3 regions of the Streptomyces diastaticus subsp. diastaticus genome follow, and region 3 is predicted to be linked to each of the others. Evidence: riboswitches for the same ligand, from Rfam matches in the RefSeq annotation. Region 3 holds a riboswitch; each other region holds the start of a gene.

Region 1 (4,455 bases), on a different contig from region 3:
CAGGGCGTGCTGCGGGCGATGATGCGGCACCAGCTCGCCGGCCTGCGGGAGCAGGGCGAGTTCCTCTCCGTGCTGCTGGCCTCCGAGGCCCCGATCTACGGCAGGTACGGCTACGGCCCCGCGACGTACACCACCAGGCTCACCGTCGCCCGCCACAAGGCCGCGTTCGCGGTTCCCCGGGCCCGCCCCGCGCTCCCCGCACCGGCCGGCACGGTCGAGGTGCTGCGCCGGTCCGAGTGCGGCGAGATCCTGGAGGAGGTCTACGACCGGTACCGCCGCGCCCAGCCCGGTGCGCTCTCCCGGCCGCACCGCTGGTGGCGCCTGCGCGCGGGCCAGGCCCCGGTCTCCGCTGCACCGCGCTACATCGCCGTCCACCGGGACACCGGCGGTGTCCCCGACGGGTACGCCAGCTACGCGGTCGAGTCCGGAACCCTGACGGTGGACGAGACCATCACCACCGACGACGCGGTCTTCACCGCCCTGGCCCGGTTCGTCCTCGGCCACGACCTGGTCTCCACCGTCGTCTTCAAACACCTCCCGCCCGGTCACCCGCTGCGCCGTCAGTTCGCCGACCTCCGCGCCGGAGAGGCCGGCGGCGACACCGACTGGCTCTGGGTGCGGCTCCTGGACGTGCCGCGCGCGCTGACGGCCCGGGACTGGCCGGTGGACGGCGAACTGGTCCTGGACGTCGAGGACCCGTTCCTCGGCGAGCACGGCCGCCACCTGCTGACCGTCCGGGACGGCGAGGCCGACTGCGTCCCGACGGACCGGGAACCCGATCTGTCCCTGGACGTCAGCGACCTCGGCTCCCTCTACCTCGGCGGCACCGCCCCGAGCACGCTCGTCCGCGCCGGGCACGTACGGGCCCACCACCCTGACGCGGCCGCCCTCGCCGACGCCTTCTTCCGCCCCGAACGCCCCCCGCACTGCCTGCACTGGTTCTGACCGGCGGCCCGCCAGCCACCGGCCCCGGCACGTTTGCCCCCGGCCGGCGGGCTTCGCAGGCGGCGAGCGGCCGGCCGCGGAGGCCGAGCTGCGCGCCTCAGCCGCTCCGGGCCCATCCGGCGCCCGCCCGCTCACCGACGCGTTGCTCCGGAGGGCGGGCGGACGCCTGCGTCAGCCGGCCGGGACGACGTCGGCGACGGCGGGCCGGGCCGGCCCCTGCCACGGGCGAGCCAGATCCCCGTACCGGCGCGCACCCGTCACCGGGGGCCGGCTCAGAGCAGGGGCGGAGCCGGAGGGCGCGGACCGCTGCCGCCGCGCGGCGGGCACGCTCCTCGACCCGACGGGGGCGCCGGAGAGCGGGGCGGTCACGCTCCCCCGGCCCCGCCGAGCGCCGTACGCCTCGCGGCGGAGCGCACCACGCGCCACGCGCCCGGCGCGCCACGCCCGGAACGGCCCGTACGGACTACCCCCGGACGGTGTATTCCGGGCCCCTCCTCCGGGCCCCTCCGGGTTGCGCCCGCCGTCCGCCCCCGTCCGCGCGTCGGCCGCTCCGCCGCTGGTCCGGCCCTCCGCCATCCCCGGGACACGCCCGGGCCGCCCACCATGCCCACTCGAACAGGGCAGGGGCGACCGAACGCACAAACCGCCCGCCCCTACCGCGAAACAGCGCCGCCGTACGTGAAGATCCGTCAGGACGACAAGCCCCCGCCGCAGCGGCGGGGCGGTCCGGGCGGACGCCGAGTCCTGCCGCCGTCCGGACGACAGGTCGACACCGAGTGGATCGGCGGGAGTGGAGGACCCAGGCACGACGGGCCCGGCAGACCGGTGACGGTCTCCCACGGCCCTTGGGGTGAAGCCGCCGCGGCGGCCGGGCGACTTCGCAGGTCCGAACCCGACAGGTCATCCTTCACAGGCGGCTGACGAAGGGTTACGCATGACTGAGCGGAATCGAGTCCCCTCCTTGCTCTCCCGGGCCGGCGCGGTCTCGGCCCTCTCCCTCGCCGCGATGAGCACCTCCCTGGTGGCCCCCGGCGCCGCGCCCGAGGCGGCGGCGGCCACCCACGCCGCCAAGGCGCTCAGGATCGCCTCGTCCAAGAAGGGCTCGCCCTACCAGTACGGGGCGACGGGCCCACGCCGCTTCGACTGTTCGGGGCTGACGCTCTACTCGTACAAGAAGGCCGGGAAGACGCTGCCACGGACGGCGGCGCAGCAGCACAACCGGACCAAACGCATCTCCCCCGCCAACCGGCGCAAGGGCGACCTCGTCTTCTTCCACTCCGGCGGCAACGTCTACCACGTCGGCATCTACGCCGGAGGCGGGAGGATCTGGCACTCCCCCAAGAGCGGAGCGGTGGTGCGGCTGGAGAAGATCTGGACCGGCAACGTGCGGTACGGCCGCGTGAACTGACCGTTGCCGCCGTCGGCCGGCCCGTACGCACGGCGTGCGCGTACGGGTCAGCCGACGGCGGTGGGCCAGGGCAGGTCGACCCGGACGGTCTTGCCGCCCTCCGGGGTCGGGACGACCGTGAGCCGGCCGCCCTGCTCGGCGGTGAGCCAGCGGACGATGGCCAGGCCCCGGCCGTTGTCCTCCCGGACCGCAGCCGGAAGCCGTCTGGGCAAGCGCGGGTGGCTGTCGGTGACACCGAGCCGCAGCCGCTCGTCCTGGTCGAGCGCCATGCCGACGGTGAAGGTGGGCGAACGGCCCTGGGTGTGCTGGACGGCGTTGGTGACCAGTTCCGAGATGATCAGGCGGACGGCGTCCGCCACCTCGGAGTCCACCGGGAGTCCCCACTCGGTGAGGACGGTCAGGACATGGGTGCGGGCGGCGGAGACCGAGGCCGGATCGCTCGGCAGAGTGACGGTTGCTTCGTGGTGGTCTGCCATGGCTGCGTCGCCCTTTCCTCGGAGCCGGTCGCGGACCCGTGGACGGATGAACTCGGGGTGTGGCGGGACCGGTTGCCTTCTTGTCAGACTGCCACTGTGTCGTCCGTCACGTAGGCCGATCCCCCAAGATATGCATATATCTGTCGCCCGATGCGGTGAACTCTGCGACGGGCGACCGTATTGGGCCCGTCCTCCGGGTGTGCCATGGGCGGCTTCGCCCGCACCGAACCGGCCACCGGAAGGAGACGTGCATGCGTAACGGTCCCGCCGTACGCCGGCGCAAGCTCGGAGCCGAGCTGAAGGCCCTTCGCGGCCGCGCGGGGCTCACCAGCGGCGAGGCGGCCGGCCTGCTCGGCTGGCACCAGTCCAAGGTGAGCCGCATCGAGACGGCCCGCAGCGGGGTGAAGCCCGGGGACGTGCGCCGCCTGCTCGACGCCTACGACGTACGCGATCCGAGACTGCGCGAGCTGCTGGTGGCCCTGGCCGGCACCGAACAGGACGGTGAGCACCGGCACTGGTGGCACCGCTACCGGGGCGTGCTGCCGCCGGAGTACCGGGACTTCATCAGCCTGGAGTCGCAGGCGGCATGGATGCGGACGCTGGAGACCTCGGTGGTGCCGGGGCTGCTCCAGACCCCGCGGTACGCGCGGGCGGTGACCCGGGCCTCGCTGGCCGGTGTTCCCCCGGCGCAGGTGGACGCGCTGGTGGAGGTGCGACTGGCCCGGCAGGAGGTGTTGCGGGCCGATCCGCCGCTGGAGCTGCGCGCGGTGATCGACGAGTCGGTGCTGCACCGCGGGATCGGCGGTCCGGAGGTGATGCGTGGCCAGTTGGCCGCCTTACGGGAGGCGGCGGCCCTCCCCCACGTCGTGATCCAGGTGCTGCCGTTCACCTCGGGTGAACACATCGGCCTCACGGGCCCTTTCGTCATCTTCTCCTTTCCGAACATGAACGACCTGGATTTGGTCGTTCTTGACCACCTCACGAGTAGCCTCTATCTGGAACGGAAAGAAGACCTCTCGGCATACGCCGACGCCTTCGCCTCCCTTCAGGCGCGGGCGCTTTCAGCAGAGGACTCGCTGCTTCTCCTCGCCGAGAAGCACGACGACGGCCCGTAAGGAGGCGCCGTGACCGCACAGCCTCGGTACGTCCCGGTCAGCAGCTCACTGCAAGGCGTCCGGTGGCGGCGCAGCAGCCGCAGCACCGGGATGAACAACTGCGTGGAGACCGCCGAGCTCACCTCCGGTCCCCATGCCGGTCTGCTCGCGGTACGGGACTCCAAGAACGCCCCCGGCCCCGCGCTGCTCTTCTCCCCTGCCGCCTGGCGGGGCTTCGTCACCGCCCAGGACCCTGGACCGACGGCCTGACACCCGGCGCTCCGGCGGCCCCGCCCCCTCCCGCTCGGCGGGCGGACGGCGGGGCCGTCCGCGTGAGGACGGTCAGGGCCCGGTCCAGGTCGGCGGAGGTGAGGTCGGCGCGGGCCGTCAGCCGCAACCGCGAGATGCCGTCGGGTACGGACGGCGGCCGGAAGCAGCCCACCGCCACGCCCTGTTCCCGGCAGCGGGCGGCCCAGTCGGCCGCCTCCTGGGCCGACGGGGCGCGCACCGAGACGACCGCCGCGTCCGGCCG
Region 2 (4,455 bases), on a different contig from region 3:
CTCGCGGGCGACCGCGGCGATGTGCTCCAGCAGGGCGGAGGCGACGCCGCGGCCCTGGTGGGCGTCCTGGACGAGGAAGGCGACCTCGGCCTCGTCGGCGGGGGCGGAGGCGGGCATGCCCCGGCCGTCGACGCGGTCGTAGCGGACGGTGGCGATGAACTCGCCGCCGACGGTGGCCGCCAGGCCCACCCGGTCGACGTGGTCGTGGTGGGTGAAGCGACGGACGTCCTTGGCCGACAGGCGCGGGTAGGGCGCGAAGAACCGGTAGTACTTCGACTCGTCGGAGACCTGCTCGTAGAAGCTCACCAGGCGGTCGGCGTCGTCGGCGGTGATGGGCCGGATGCGCGCGGTGCCGCCGTCGCGGAGCACCACGTCGGCCTCCCAGTGGGCGGGGTAGGCGTGCTGGTCCGACGGGGTGTCCATGGGAGCAGCGTACGGGTCGCGGAGCCGTCGGGCACGGGGCAGGCTGGGCCTTGTCTCCGCGGGCGCCAGGGGGTAGAGGGCGGGAGCGGATGTCCCCGGCCGGGTCGTACGGAGCGGTGTGCGAGTCTGGTCTAGACAACATCGTCCGCTTCGTGAAGGGCAGCTTCAACATGGCTGAGCGCCGCGTCAACGTCGGCTGGGCCGAGGGCCTGCACGCCCGTCCCGCTTCCATCTTCGTCCGGGCCGCCACCGCCTCCGGCATCCCGGTGACCATCGCCAAGCCGGACACCGCCCCGGTCAACGCCGCCTCGATGCTGGCCGTCCTCGGCCTCGGCGTGCAGGGTGGCGAGGAGATCGTCCTCTCCGCCGACGCCGACGGCGCCGAGGCCGCCCTGGAGCGCCTGGCCAAGCTGGTCGCGGAAGGGCTGGACGAGCTTCCGGAGACCGTCTGACGCCGGGGCTGCCCCCGAGGGGTGACGGCTGACCGCGCGTGAGACCCGATTGCCCGGCGGGGGCGCGGAGCCGGTGGAGCGGCCCCGGCACTTCAGGGGGCGGGTGCCGGGAACCGGCGGGCGTCAGTCAGCCGCGTGGCGCTGTCCGCGGGCCGCGGTGTCGCGCTGGAGCCCCGGACGCACCGGGGCGGGCGGCCGTGCCCTCACGGGGGCCGGGGCCCCCTGTACGCGATCCGCTTCGGGCCACCGGGACCGCCTCGCCGGGCCGTCCGGAGCCCGTCGGCGCGGTCGCGGCCGCTCCTCGCGTCAGCCGACGCGCCCCCCGCCGCGCCGGTCATCGGTCACCGGTCACGCGAACCGGAGGCGCGGCACCTCCCGGCCGAGAAGAGGGGCCGGCCGGCGAGGAGGTGGCGCGCCTCCAGGGTGCGCAGTGCCTCGCGCACGGGGACGCGGGAGACGCCGTAGGGGCGGGCGAGCTGCCCCTCGGTGAGGCGGGAGCCGCGCCCGTGGGCGCCGGAGACGATGTCCTGTCCGATCGCGGTGCGTGTCGCTTGCGCCGGAACACCCATGCCCGTCCTCCGCCCGTGGCCCGCGAAACGCGGCCGTCCGGTCCTCTGCCGCGCCCCTAGGACAGGAAGAGGCGCTGTCCGGCGGCTCCGGGTGGTCCGCGAACACCTTCTGGCCGGAAGGCGTGGGGTGGGCACACCGGCCGCGGACAATCCGAAGACCCCGGCTCGGGAGGGCCGGGGTCTTCGGGGAGGAACGGGTCCTACGGGCCCGGTCAGACGTCGACGCCGTGGCCGCGCAGGTAGGCGACGGGATCCATGTCGGTGCCGTAGTCGGCGCCCGAGCGGGCCTCGAAGTGCAGGTGCGGGCCGGTGGAGTTGCCGGTGGAGCCGGAGACGGCGATCTGCTGGCCCGGTGTGACGGTCTGGCCGACCGAGACGGTGGCCGAGGTGAGGTGGCCGTACTGGGTGTAGGTGCCGTCGTGCATCTTGACGACCACCTCGTTGCCGTAGGCACCGCCCCATCCGGTCTGGACCACGGTGCCCGCGCCGACGGCGCGCACGACGCTGCCGGAGGGGGCGTGGAAGTCGACTCCGGAGTGGCTGCCGGAGGACCAGAGGCTGCCGCCGGTCCGGTAGCCGGTGGAGACGTAGGAGCCCTCGACGGGCAGGACATAGCGGTTGAGGCGCTCGCGCTCGGCGGCGCGGGCGGCCCGGATCTTCTCGGCGCGCTCCTTCTCGGCCTTCTGCTTCGCCTCGGCGGCCTGCACGCGGGCGGCCTCGACGGCGGCCTGTTCGGCGGCGGCGGCCTCGGCGGCGAGGCGCTGGGCGGCGGCCTGGTCACCGATGCGGTCGGCGAGGCTGTCGCCGATGGTGATGGCCTGCGTCAAGCCGGTGTGCGCGGGGGCCTCTCCGGCCGCGGCCGGAGAGGCGAGGGTGCCCACCACGCCGGTGGTGGTGAGGGCGGCGACGCCGGCCAGGCCGGCCCCGGTGCGGGTGGCCCGGCGGTTCGTTCGCCGGTGCTTCCCGGTGGGACGGGTGAACGCCATGGAGCGGCTGGTCCTTTCCTTCCTTCTCGCCTACCGGGTTAGCTGACGGGTTCGGAGCAGGAAGGTCTCCTACGGGCCCCTCGCGGGAGGCGCCCGATTCACCCCTGGGACGGTGGGTCCCCGGTTCCCCGGGCTCACGCCCTGCGGGGATTCGGCGATGACTGCCCGTTCGCCACGGGTGTGGCGGGTGCGTCGGCCGGACAGCCGCAGAGACGCTAATGGGCACTTCTGTCGTGCTACAAACCGAACGCCGCTTTTGTTGCGCACACCACAGGACAGACGGGGCGTCAATCCCGCGAAAGGGGCATCCCCACCGAGGCGTGGACATGACGGAACCCCGGTCGCCGTCCAGGGCTTCCGGGGTTCCGCCCTCCGGCTGGGGGATGCCGGCCGGGGCTCGCTGAGCGGACGTCAGCCGGTGACCACGCTGACCTCTCCGATGCCGAGCGCGCGCACCGGCTCGGCGATCCGCGAGGCGTCGCCGACCAGCACCGTCACCAGCCGGTCGGCCGGGAAGGCACTGACCACGGCGGCGGTCGCCTCGGTGGCACCGGTGTCGGCCATCATCCGGTACAGCCGTGCCTGGAAGTCGTCCGGCAGGTGCTGCTCGACCTGGTCGGCGAGGGTGGAGGCGACGGCGGCGGCCGTCTCGTACTTCAGCGGCGCCACCCCGACGAGGTTCTGCACGGCGGTGTCCAGCTCGGCCTCGGTGAGACCCTCGGCGGCCAGGGTGCGCAGCACCTTCCAGAGGTCGTCCAGGGCCGGGCCGGTGGACTCGGTGTCGACGGAGCCGCTGATGGCGAGCATCGCCGCGCCCGTCCCCTCCGGGGTGGAGCGCAGCACCTGGGCGAAGGCCCGCACGCCGTAGGTGTAGCCCTTCTCCTCGCGCAGGACACGGTCCAGACGGGAGGTCAGGGTGCCGCCGAGGCTGTACGTGCCGAGCACCTGGGCGGGCCAGACCCGGTCGTGCCGGTCAGGTCCGACACGCCCGATGAGCAGCTGGGTCTGGACGGCGCCGGGACGGTCGACGACGATGACGCGCCCGGTGTCGTCGGCGGTGACCGGCGGGACCGGGTTGGGCTTGCCCGCGTCGCCCTGCCAGGCGCCGAGGCTGTCGGCGAGCAGGGCGTCGAGGTCGGTGCCCTCCAGGTCTCCGACGATGACGGCGGTGGCGGTGGCCGGGCGCACGTGCCGGTCGTAGAAGGCGCGGACGGCGGCGGCGTCGATCCGCTCGACGGTCTCCGCGGTGCCCTGACGGGGCCGCGAGACGCGCGAGCCGGCCGGGAAGAGCTGCCGGGACAGCTCCTTGGCGGCGCGGCGGGCCGGGTTGGCCTGCTCGTGCGGGATCTCGTCCAGACGGTTGCGGACCAGACGCTCGACCTCGGCCGGATCGAAGGCGGGGGCGCGCAGCGCGTCGGCGAGCAGCCCGAGCGCCTTCTCCAGCCGGGAGACCGGAACCTCCAGGGAGAGCCGGACGCCTGGATGGTCGGCGAAGGCGTCGAGGGTGGCCCCGCAGCGCTCCAGCTCGGCGGCGAACTCCTCGGCGCTGTGCCGGTCGGTGCCCTCGCTGAAGGCGCGGGCCATGATCGTGGCGAGGCCGTCGAGCCCCTCGGGCTCGGTGTCGAGCGGGCTGTCGAGCAGCACCTCCACGGCGACGACCTGCTGGCCGGGGCGGTGGCAGCGCAGCACCGTCAGGCCGTTGTCCAGGCTGGTGCGCTCGGGGGCGGGGAAGGCCCAGGGGCGGGGGGCTCCTCCGGCCGGCTGCGGGTGGAGATCCATGGCGGGGGTGATGACGTCACTCACTGGCTGCGGCCTCCTCGCCGGTCGCGGCGTCGGTGTTCTCGGCGTGCTCGGCGTGCTCGGCTTCCTCGGGGGTGAGCGGCTCGTAGACGAGGACCGCGCGGTTGTCCGGGCGCAGGCGCTCGGCGGCGGCCTGGCGGACCTCGTCGGCGGTGACGTCCAGCACCCGGCCGACGGCGCTGAGGGCGAGCTGGGGGTCACCGAAGAGGACGGCGTACCGGCAGA
Region 3 (4,455 bases):
ATCGGCCTGCTGCTGACCATCGTCGTCGGCATCGTGGCGGCGCTCGTCGGCACCTTCATCGCCGCTCAGCTCGGCCTCGCCGAGACCAAGGGCGTCGACTGGGCCGAATGGGGCATCCAGATCGTCCTGGCCGCGCTCGGCGTGGTCGCCCTGGACCGGACCATGGGCGGACGCCGTCGGTGACCTGTGCGGGGGCGCCTCGCGCCACCCGCTCCGCCCCGCCGGAGCGGGTGGCGCGAGGCGCCCCCTGGATGGCGTATAGTTGATCTCACCGACGCGGGGTGGAGCAGCTCGGTAGCTCGCTGGGCTCATAACCCAGAGGTCGCAGGTTCAAATCCTGTCCCCGCTACTGAAGGCGAAGGCCCGGATTCCTTTCGAGGAATCCGGGCCTTCGTCGTGTGCGCACCCCTGAGCCGCCCCGTTCGGCGGCCCTCCGGTCGCCGCCGGGCCAGGGCGACGGAAGCATGGGGGAAGCGCTGACGCGGAAGCGGGCGCGTCCGGGCCGGGCCGACCGGGGGCCGGCCGATGGATCAGGAGACGGGCTGGTGGGGAAACGCGGCGACGCGGAGCGGGAGACGGGCCGACCGGCTGCCGAGGAGCCTTCCGCGGAAGGGGCGTCGGCGAGGCGCGGCGGTAACGGACGCACTCCCCTCGGCAACTACAAGAGCGACCGGCGTACGGCGAGCAGATCCCGGGCACTGGTACAGCTGCTGCCCGCGGTGCTGATCGTGGCCGGGGTCATCTTCGACGAGGCGGCGCCACCCCGTTTCAACGCCAGTCCGCTCTACGCCGCCGCGCCCCTGATCGCCGCCCCGTTCTTCTCCCTCCTCGGCACGGTGGCCACCGGGGCCGTCGCGCTGGCCGCGGTGAGCCTCCTCCAATGGCAGGCCGGGACGCTGGGTGAGGTCGACTCGACCACCGAGCTGCTGACCATCCTGACCTGCGGCCTCCTCGCCGTGCTCAGCAACCGGGTGGTGAGCCGCAGCGGCGAGGAACTCGCCACCGCCCGCAACATCGCCGAGGCCGCCCAGCGTGCCGTGCTGCCCATCCCGGCCGAGCGCATCGGCGGCTTCGACGTGGCCGCCCGCTACGAGGCCGCCCAGGCCGACGCGCTCATCGGCGGCGACCTGTACGCCGTGCAGGAGACCCCGCACGGGGTGCGGCTGCTGGTCGGCGACGTACGCGGCAAGGGGCTCGGCGCGGTGGAGGCGGTCGCCGTGGTGATCGGTGCGTTCCGGGAGGCGGCCGAGCAGGAGTCGAGCCTGGAGATGGTCGCCCAGCGCCTCGAACGCGCCCTCGCCCGCGAAGGCGTACGGCGGGAGGGGCTCGACCAGTTCGAAGGGTTCACCACCGCGTTGCTGGCTGAGATCCCGCCTGGGCAGTCCGTCGTCCGCACGGTCAACCGGGGGCACCCCGAGCCGCTGCTGCTCGACAGGGACGGACGGGTGCGCGTGCTGGTGCCGGCCCAGCCCGCGCTTCCGCTCGGCATGGGGGACCTCGGGGCGTGGCCGGACCGGTCGGACACCGCGCCGTTCCCGTCCGGCGCCATCCTGCTGCTGTTCACCGACGGGCTGACGGAGGCGCGCGACCGCCGCGGGGTCTTCTACGACCCGGCGGCACGGCTGACGGGCCGTCGCTTCGGTGCCCCCGACCACTTGCTGGAGACACTTTCCGAGGAGGTCCGCGTGCACACCGGCGGCGGACCGCAGGACGACATGGCGTTGCTGGCGTTGCGCCGCCCCTGAGGCACCGTGGACCGGTGGACGCCACCGAAGGCGCGTCACTGTTGGTGAGCGGGCGAGCGCTCATCGCATAACAACTGACACACCGTCAGGCGGCGTCGTGGTGGTTCTGTGCAGGCGACTCGCCCGAGTCCGCCCCTCGGTGCCCCGGTACGTCCGGCGTCCTGACGCCAACGATCACCTGGAACGGCTTGGAATCCGGCACGGGTGTCTATTAACGTTCGATAACGCAGCGCGGTTGTCCCGGCCGTCACCCGAGACGGCTCCGCGCGCACGCGCCGAATCCCGTAGGGAACCGGGGAACCAATCCTTGGGGTGAATCGGACGCCTTTCGAGGCGCCCGTAGGAGACCTTCCTGCTCCGAACCCGTCAGCTAACCCGGTAGGCGAGAAGGAAGGAAAGGAGAGCGCCCGCGTGGCGTCGAACCGTCCTGCCCCTGAGGCCCTGTTCGTGCCGAACGACGAGGACCGCACCGCCGGCCCCGCGGCCTACGGACCCGCCGGGGGGCCGTGGGAGGAATGGAATCCCACCGAGGAGTCCATCCGTCCCGTCCGCGGCCGGCACCGTGTCGCGAAGCAGCGCGGCGGTGGCCTGGCCCGCTCCTCCACCGTCCTCGGCGTCGGCGTCATCGCCGCGGTGGGCGCCGGCGGTATCGCCACCGCCAAGGAGAAGCCCCCGGTCTCCATCTCCCTGCCCGACCTCTCCACCGTCAAGGCGTCGCTCCCTGACGCCGGTTCGCTGCCGGGCGTCGGCTCCCTGCTGGGGTCGGACGAGTCCGACACACAGGTCACCGCCAGTCCGCTCACCGGCGCCGGGGTCACCGTCGCCGACGCCGAGCAGGGCACCACCGACGCGGGCGAGGCACTGCGGGCCCGCATCATGCAGCAGGCCGAGCACCAGCAGGACCAGGCCGACCAGAGCGTCGCCCGCGCCGCCGAGCAGGCCGCGGCCGAGCAGGCCGCCGCCGAGGCCGCGAAGGTCCAGGAGGCCGCGGAGAAGAAGCTGGCCGAGGAGGAACGGAAGAAGGCCGAGGAGAAGCGGAAGAAGGCGGAGGCCGAGCGCCTCGCCAAGCTCGCCGCCAGTTTCTCGCTCCCCACCACCTCCTACACCCTGACCTCGACCTACGGTCAGGCGGGCGCCATGTGGTCCTCCGGCTACCACACCGGTCTCGACTTCGCGGCTCCCACCGGGACGCCGCTGAAGGCGATCCACTCCGGCACCATCAAGGAAGCGGGCTGGGCCGGCTCGTACGGCTACCGGACCATCCTGGAGCTGGAGGACGGCACCGAACTCTGGTACTCCCACCAGTCGTCGATGTCGGTCAGCGTGGGGCAGAAGGTCACCACCGGCGATGTCATCGGCCGCGTCGGCGCGACCGGCAACGTCACCGGCCCCCATCTGCACCTGGAGATCCACCCGGGTGGCGGCGACGGCGTCGACCCGCTCAGCTGGCTGCGGAGCAAGGGCCTCAACATCTGACGACAGGCCGCCGAGGGGCCGCCCCGGGACGATCCGTACGTCCGGGGCCGGCCCGTCCGGACTGCCTGCCATGGCCGGTCGCGGCTGGGCGTCAAGTGTGTCGGCACCCGCCGCCGGTGTGCGCCTCGGCTGTTCGCCGGTCGCCCTTCCTCCACCCCCTGCTCTCCCGCGCTGCCGCGGCTGCGTCGGCGCGGATCACCGGCCGTGCCGGGGCTGTTGACGCCCCGCACGGGCGGGCTGAACTCCGGCGGTCCTGACGGCTACCCCCCGACGTCAGGGCCGCCGGACCTGTGCGCCTCCTCCGCACGCGGCATCCAGCGCCGTCTCGCCCGGCGCGACCCGACCGGGGGGAATGGGCGCCCGGCCTCGTTTGTTGATCCATCCATGACCTCTCTCCGGCCTCTCGGCAGCTCTGATCTCGACGTCTTCCCGCTGGCCCTCGGAGGCAACGTCTTCGGCTGGACCGCGGACGAGGCGCAGTCCTTCGCCGTCCTCGACGCCTACACCGCTGCGGGCGGCAACTTCCTCGACAGCGCGGACAGTTACTCCTCCTGGGTGCCGGGGAACGAGGGCGGCGAGTCCGAGACCCTGATCGGCAAGTGGCTGGCGTCGCGCGGCAACCGCGACGAGATCGTCGTGGCCACCAAGGTGGGCGGCCATCCGCAGTTCAAGGGGCTCTCCGCCGGCAACGTGAAGGCGGCGGCCGAGGAGTCGCTGCGGCGGCTCGGCACCGACCGGATCGACCTGTACTACACCCACTTCGACGACCCCGCCGTGCCGGTCGAGGAGATCGTGACCGCCCTCGACGACCTGGTGAAGGCGGGCAAGGTACGAGCCGTCGCCGCCTCCAACATCAGCCCAGAACGCCTCCAGGAGTCCCTCGACTTCTCCGACCGGGAGGGCCTGACCCGGTACGCCGCGCTCCAGCCGCACTACAACCTCGTCTCCCGGGACACCTACGAGGGCCCGCTCCAGGAAGTCGCCTCGCGCGCGGGCCTGGCGGCGGTGCCGTACTACGCCCTCGCCAGCGGGTTCCTGACGGGCAAGTACCGGCCGGGCACCTCCGTGGCGAGCCCCCGGGCGGAGGGCGCCGAGAAGCATCTGTCGACCGGGCGCGGCCAGAAGGTCCTCGCCGCCCTCGACACCGTCGCCGAGGCTCACGGCGCCGAGGTGGCGTCGGTCGCCCTCGCCTGGCTCGCCGCCCGCCCGACCGTGGCCGCCCCGATCGCCAGCG

The links. Region 3 has a riboswitch for cyclic di-AMP ahead of Sdia_RS04040 (M23 family metallopeptidase). Riboswitches for the same ligand answer to the same signal wherever they lie in the genome.
Region 1: it holds a riboswitch for cyclic di-AMP, as region 3 does, so the genes downstream of both, Sdia_RS14810 (C40 family peptidase) here and Sdia_RS04040 (M23 family metallopeptidase) in region 3, are expected to answer to the same signal.
Region 2: it holds a riboswitch for cyclic di-AMP, as region 3 does, so the genes downstream of both, Sdia_RS23755 (M23 family metallopeptidase) here and Sdia_RS04040 (M23 family metallopeptidase) in region 3, are expected to answer to the same signal.

Annotation. Positions count from the first base shown of each region.
Region 1 is NZ_BLLN01000003.1:1,417,625-1,422,079, reverse strand. Features, by position in the region: gene Sdia_RS14815 (GNAT family N-acetyltransferase) at 1-945, shown strand, start outside; cyclic di-AMP (ydaO/yuaA leader) riboswitch at 1,706-1,876, shown strand; gene Sdia_RS14810 (C40 family peptidase) at 1,880-2,353, shown strand; gene Sdia_RS14805 (ATP-binding protein) at 2,401-2,829, opposite strand; gene Sdia_RS14800 (helix-turn-helix domain-containing protein) at 3,081-3,944, shown strand; gene Sdia_RS14795 (DUF397 domain-containing protein) at 3,954-4,193, shown strand; gene Sdia_RS14790 (8-amino-7-oxononanoate synthase) at 4,162-4,455, opposite strand, start outside.
Region 2 is NZ_BLLN01000005.1:1,449,903-1,454,357, forward strand. Features, by position in the region: gene Sdia_RS23740 (bifunctional acetate--CoA ligase family protein/GNAT family N-acetyltransferase) at 1-423, opposite strand, end outside; gene Sdia_RS23745 (HPr family phosphocarrier protein) at 594-875, shown strand; partial or broken gene Sdia_RS23750 (GntR family transcriptional regulator) at 1,238-1,444, opposite strand; gene Sdia_RS23755 (M23 family metallopeptidase) at 1,657-2,430, opposite strand; cyclic di-AMP (ydaO/yuaA leader) riboswitch at 2,444-2,597, opposite strand; gene Sdia_RS23760 (M16 family metallopeptidase) at 2,842-4,209, opposite strand; gene Sdia_RS23765 (M16 family metallopeptidase) at 4,226-4,455, opposite strand, start outside.
Region 3 is NZ_BLLN01000002.1:484,938-489,392, reverse strand. Features, by position in the region: gene Sdia_RS04055 (GlsB/YeaQ/YmgE family stress response membrane protein) at 1-183, shown strand, start outside; tRNA gene Sdia_RS04050 (tRNA-Met) at 276-349, shown strand; gene Sdia_RS04045 (PP2C family protein-serine/threonine phosphatase) at 546-1,745, shown strand; cyclic di-AMP (ydaO/yuaA leader) riboswitch at 2,009-2,145, shown strand; gene Sdia_RS04040 (M23 family metallopeptidase) at 2,157-3,221, shown strand; gene Sdia_RS04035 (aldo/keto reductase) at 3,606-4,455, shown strand, end outside.